2 regions of the Sedimentibacter sp. genome follow, and region 2 is predicted to be linked to the other one. Evidence: riboswitches for the same ligand, from Rfam matches in the RefSeq annotation. Region 2 holds a riboswitch; the other holds the start of a gene.
What was found. A riboswitch is a leader RNA that binds a small molecule or an ion and turns the genes downstream of it on or off. The one in region 2 is predicted to bind FMN.
Positions count from the first base shown of each region.

Region 1: linked by a shared signal. The riboswitch ahead of AAGU76_RS01635 (ECF transporter S component) and the one ahead of ribD (bifunctional diaminohydroxyphosphoribosylaminopyrimidine deaminase/5-amino-6-(5-phosphoribosylamino)uracil reductase RibD) in region 2 are both predicted to bind FMN.

Region 1 is NZ_JBCFAS010000001.1:342,653-345,805, forward strand. Features, by position in the region: gene AAGU76_RS01630 (MFS transporter) at 1-805, opposite strand, end outside; gene AAGU76_RS01635 (ECF transporter S component) at 1,004-1,615, opposite strand; FMN riboswitch at 1,899-2,012, opposite strand; gene spoIIIAA (stage III sporulation protein AA) at 2,183-3,124, shown strand; gene AAGU76_RS01645 (hypothetical protein) at 3,111-3,153, shown strand, end outside.
Region 2 is NZ_JBCFAS010000002.1:958,740-961,892, forward strand. Features, by position in the region: gene AAGU76_RS10875 (riboflavin synthase) at 1-548, opposite strand, end outside; gene ribD (bifunctional diaminohydroxyphosphoribosylaminopyrimidine deaminase/5-amino-6-(5-phosphoribosylamino)uracil reductase RibD) at 553-1,656, opposite strand; FMN riboswitch at 1,841-1,954, opposite strand; gene AAGU76_RS10885 (LysE family transporter) at 2,042-2,665, opposite strand; gene AAGU76_RS10890 (ABC transporter ATP-binding protein) at 2,754-3,153, opposite strand, start outside.

The DNA.
Region 1 (3,153 bases), on a different contig from region 2:
TTGCAGCTGCCAGGTATAAAAATGCCATTATTCCCAAAAGACCCATCATGTCATCGCTGGGAAGAAGGGAGATGAAATGAGGCTGCCAGTATGTTTCTATGGAGCTCAGAAAAAATCCCGTTGCGAAAACCGACAGGAAGATGCAGATGACGGTGTTGTTGGCAACTATGACAGCAGAGCTGTTTTTAACGTGCTGTTTTATGGTAATTCTTTCGCTGCTTTCAGGTTTTTTGTGTTCTTCTATGAATATGAGCGATAACAGAGCCACAACCAGCGACAGCAAGATTCTTAATACAAGGTTTATATCATATATTCCCATGACTGGAAAGTAAGTTGCGGCAAGTTTAGGGAAAAATCCTCCGGATATGGCACCAGCAGCAAGTCCAAGAGCTTCAAGCACCGCAAGCCTTGTTGTAATGTTGTGAAGCTTATCACTGCCGTTATGTTCTATGTAATAATCTATGAAAAGTGCGTCAAACGATCCTGAAGCCAGAGCTCTGCTGAACCCGTAAAACATGATTCCTGCGCACATGGCAAGAAATCCTCTTCCAAAGTAAATGATTGCAAATCCGATTGATGATATCAAAAGCGAGAGGCAGAAGGTTTTTTTCCTTCCGAAAACATCCGCCATTATTCCTGTGGGAAGCTCCAGCACCACCACAGTGAAGGCGTAAAGACCAAGGATTATTGAAAGATTGCTTAGGCTGGCACCCCTGTCTATAAGAAGCAGACTCATAACCGGAATGAGAAGCCCTGACAAGTAAAAATTCAATAAATACAGAACAGAATAAACTTTGATTTTCATAATTATCCCCTTTATATATGCATCTGATAACGTTCCCCAACTATTATAATATCAAAGATTCATTGCAGTCAAGAAAAATAAACAAATAAGAACCCCACCCAACAAACGCAATCGGAGATTGCTGTTGGGGCCCGGGAACCTTGTTGTATTCACAATAAAAAAGCCGCCATTTCAACATGTGCGGCTTTTTGACCATATTTATCTGTGCAATACGGGCGATATTCTTTTGTAAATAAGCAGTACCATGGATGAAACCACAATACCCTTGAATAAGTTGAAGGGAACGACAGCGTAAAGAACAAAGGTCTTAAGGTCTGTAATCGCAGGATTCAATGCGCTTCCCATCTGTACGAAAGCCTGTACGGGAGCACCGTAAACCTTTGAATAAATAGGAAGAAGAAGATAGTAGTTCATGAATGCTCCGGCTACTGCCATAGCCAGTGTTCCTGCCAGAAGTCCTATTATTGCAGTTTTAAAAGATTTGTTCTGCTTGTAGATTAACCCTGCCGGTATGATGAAAGAGCAGCCTATTATAAAGTTTGCCAGTTCACCGATTCCGCCTGTGTCAGTTCCGTTCAACACAAAGTTTATAAGTATCTTTACAAGTTCGGTAGCAACGCCGGCTGCCGGTCCCAATGCAAATGTACCCAAAAGAACAGGAACCTCGCTGAAGTCCAGCTGATAGAAGTTCGGAGCAAACCACAGCGGAAAGTCAAACAGCATGAGCAGTGTTGCAACTGCTGACAAGACTCCTACCTTTGCTATTACTTTAGCGTTACCTCTTTGATTTACTGAAATTTCACTTTTCATATTTTCCTCCTTGTGCCATGCACGAATAAGATTGTCAGAAGTCCTGTATACTAACGATATTTCTCCCTTACGGTCGAAAAAATCGGGTTAGGGCATACACAGTCTCGCATCTCAAATTTGTCTGCTCCTTGCGTCGCACAAATTTGGTGCTCGTTGCGGTTGACCTACCAACGATTTTTTTCTCCCTTGCGGTCGAAAAAATCGGGTTAGGGCATACAAAAAACCTCTGAAATCTTCAGAGGCCAAACTCGATAGTTCATATTTGCTCACAAATTATGCAAGTAAATCTCTCCTACCATCCAGACTATACTGTCGGTCCTGGAATTTCACCAAGTCAACCTTTCGGCTCGCGGACTTTACCGCCGGTCGGGAATTTAACCCTGCCCTGAAGATGTTTACAAAGCAATTATACCACTTATATTTCATTTGTAAACACCTTTTGCAAAAAAAGTTTGAAAATATTTTATCAATGTAGCAGCTGCTGTTATATAAATTTATATATACATTTTATCATAATTTTGTCCAAGCATAATATTATAGATTAAGAGGACAAGGATGGAGATTGATATGAACGATAAAACCAACATTTTAAAGTTTTTGGGAAACAATCTTAGAAACACTGTGTCCAAGCATTCTGACATCATAGAAAAACAGGCGGTGGAAATAAGGCTTCGGGTCAACAGCCCTGTGTTGATCAAACTAAGGGGCAGGGACTTAAACCTGGGCAGCCTGCATGTTGTAAGCAGAAAGGACATTGAAGAAACTGTTTCCATAGTTACCAAAAACTCGATGCACGCATTTGAAAAGGAAATAAGAAACGGATTCATAACAGTGGAAGGAGGGCACAGGATCGGAATCGGAGGAGACTGTTTTTACGAAGGAGACAGGTTCGGAGGCTTTAAAAATATTACAAGCCTCAATATAAGAGTCGCCAGGGAGTATCCTGGCTGTTCGAAAAGCTTCATGAAATTTTGCATCAGGACAAGTAACAGCATTTACAATACGCTGATAGTCGGACCTCCTTTGTCCGGAAAGACAACTTTCATAAGGGATGTGGCTGTGAACCTAAGCGACGGTTTTCAGATTCCTTTTTTTGAAGGATACGACATTTGTGTGATCGATGAAAGGGGAGAAATAACGTCAGTTTTTGCAGGCATTCCTCAGATGTATGTAGGGATGCGGACAGATGTGCTGTCCTACTGCATGAAAAGGGAAGGTTTCTTCATGAGCATCAGGGCTCTTTCACCCAAAGCAATTATTTCAGACGAACTGGGCTCTGCTGATGATTTTGAAATTGTGCAGTATGCGCTGAAAAGCGGTGTGAATATAGTTACCACTGCTCATGGTTTTTGCCTTGATGATGTAAGGAAAAACATATATATGAAGTCTATTTTGGAAAACAATTTTTTTGACAGGGCAATAATTTTAAAGGACAGCAGCAGACCGTGTTCTGTCAGGGAAGTTTTCGATTTTCAAAGAAATAAGGTGATATACAGTGACTTGGCTTAAAGTTTCTTTGTTTGTTCTTACGGTTGCTT
Region 2 (3,153 bases):
TCGCATTCCAGGTTTACCTGATCACCGACCTTCTTCATGAGAAGAATGGTCTCTTCCTTGGTTACCGGAATGAGCGACACCCTGAAGGAATTTTCCGAGGTGTCAACAACCGTAAGGCTTGTGCCGTCAATGGCTATGGAGCCTTTCGGTATTATGTACCTTATGAGGTCCGAATTAGTTTCCACCGTAAGCCAGGTGGCAATGTCCTCATCCTTGTATCCTGTTATTGTTCCCGTGCCGTCTATGTGCCCTGACACAATGTGTCCCCCCAGTCTGTCGCTTACCTTCAAGGCTCTTTCAAGATTCACGGGACTTCCCTGCCTGAGCTTTCCCAGGTTTGTCTTTCGCATGGTTTCAGGCATCACATCCACAGTGAATGTGCTTTTGGTAAAACTCGCCACGGTCAGGCACACTCCGTTGGTGCATATGCTGTCACCTGCCTTCACATCCTCCAGAACCTTTTTGGCCCGTATGGTCAGCTTCATGGACTTTTCGCCTGATGCAGCACCTTCCAGCGTTCCCACTTCTTCAATTAATCCCGTAAACATCTAATCAGTCCTTTCTCACATATGCTTCAACCATAATGTCATCGTCAAATCTTCTTATGCTCACATCCTTCAGCAGAACAGCCTCTGAAAGATGCTCAAATCCCTTTCCGCCTACAGGCGTCTTGGAGCTTTCCCCTCCCACAATCTTCGGAGCTATGAAGGCGATAACCTTGTCTGCCAGCTTTTTTTGAAGAATAGAGAAGTTTAATGTAGATCCTCCTTCCACCAGCACGCTGTCTATTTCCTGGCCCCCCAGCCAGTCAAACAGAAATGCCAAATCAACCATGGAATCCTTCGGAGGTGTTATTACCACGCTTACATTTTTCATGCTGTTCAATGCCTTTAGCTTTTCTTTGTCAGCCATTTCAGTGGTGGCAATGATGGTCTTTTTCGGAGAATCAATTTGCAGGATTTTTGAATCCAAAGGAATCCTCAGCCTTGAGTCAACGATGATCCTCGTAGCATCCGTTCCCCCATCAATCCTGGTGGTCAGGGAAGGATTGTCATTTATGATCGTGTTGACACCTACCATTATTCCTGAAACCCTGTTTCTTATTTCATACACATGCCGCCTTGATTTTTCATTGGTTATCCACATTGATTCACCGGTCCTTGTGGCTATCTTGCCGTCCAGTGTCATAGCCGTCTTCAAGATGCAGAAGGGTCTTCTTTCCCTTATATACTTCAGGAAAACCTCATTAATTTTTCTTGCCTCATCTTCCAAAACTCCGGTTACCACTTCGATCCCGTTTTGCAGCAGGATGGAAGCTCCTCTTCCGGAAACCTTGGGATTGGGGTCTATCATTGCTATCACAGCTTTTTTAAATTTCTTTTCAACAATAAGGTTGGCGCAGGGAGGTGTCTTTCCAAAATGGGAACACGGTTCCAATGTTACATAAATGGTGGCTCCCTCAACATCCTCCGAAGCATTGTTTATTGCATTCACTTCGGCGTGAGGACCTCCGAAATGCTGATGGAAGCCTTCGCCTATAATTTTCCCGTCTTTAACTATCACCGCTCCCACCAGCGGATTGGGGCTTGTTTTTCCGGCGCCCTTCAAAGACAGGTCCAACGCTCTTTTCATGTAAAACACGTCCTTAGAATCCATAAGCACCTCCAGAATTATAGTCTCCAAAATTTTATCTTTTACTTTTATTACCCAAAAATCATTGACATATTCAGTCCGCACGTAAAATATATGCGTTCGTTCAGGGAGAACCGTCAAAAAAAATTAAAGGTTCTGAAATGTCTTCAGAACCTTAGTATGCTCAAAAATGCGGATGCAAATATCCGTTTCTCTTCTCCCATCCAGACTTTACTGTCGGTCTTGGAATTTCACCAAGTCAGCCTTTCGGCTCGCGGACTTTACCGCCGGTCGGGAATTTCACCCTGCCCTGAAGATATATTCAATTTAACGAAATTATAATACCATAAAGCATCTGTGTCAATTGTTTTTTTTGTCCGCTGCACTGGCTGAGAAGACGGAGGCTTTCTCATGGCTCGGTCTTCTGCCTGTTTAACAATAATTTCAGCCCGCAGATAATCAAAAATAAACCAACTGCAATATTCAGAATTTTTATGATGTATTGAGGTATAAAACCGCTCACTAAGCTTCCTGCTGCAGCTACCAGCGACAAAAAGCAAATGGTTGACAACACACACCCAACACCAAACAAACGAAGTTCACCGTGCTTAAGGTTGTTATCCGCAACCTGCGACGAAAATACGCCGCTCCAAAATACAATGGTCATGGGATTTGATGCTGTCAGCAGCATTCCCTGAAGAAACAGATTTTCAGATGTGCTTTCTGAAAACAATGACAGGTCCGGCAGTAATGTTATACTCATTGCTCCAAGCGCTGTGTTCAACCCGAACACGCAAAGCACCAGGCAGCCAAGCACCTTAAAGACAGCCTGCACACGTTCGTTTCTCATAAGTACCGCTACTCCCAGGCCTGACAGGGCTATGTATGATGCATCTACCAAGGCGATTGCCAAAACCAAGACTAAGCCATTTAAAAATCCAAGATTTGCAGATGTGTTGAAAACCAACAGGCACATGGGCCCTACTGCAAGCTGAAGCAGCATTCCAAATTTAAAACCCTTAAGCAATATCATATTTCCTCCAGACAAACAGCATTATTATTTGCGGCAACCTTATCAAGTCAGATATCAGTTTCCACAACGATTATATCATAATTACATGCTAATCGCCACCCAGATATGCCCTTTTTATTTCTTCGCTGTTTGACAGCTCTGTTCCGCTGCCGCTCATAACTATGGAGCCGGTCTCTATGACATAAGCCCTGTTTGCTATGGAGAGGGCCATCTTGGCATTTTGCTCCACCAGCAGAATTGTTGTTCCTGCTTTATTGATGTTTTTTATGATGTTGAATATTTCCATGACCAGAATCGGAGCCAGTCCCATTGAAGGTTCATCCAGCAGCAGAATTTTCGGCCTTGACATTAGAGCCCTGGCCATGGCCAGCATCTGCTGTTCACCGCCGGACAGCGTTCCTGCCGTTTGCTTTTTCCTATCCTTCAAAACCGGAAACAGTCCGTACATCTTCTCAATGTCCTCCCTGATGATTTTCTTGTCTTTTCTA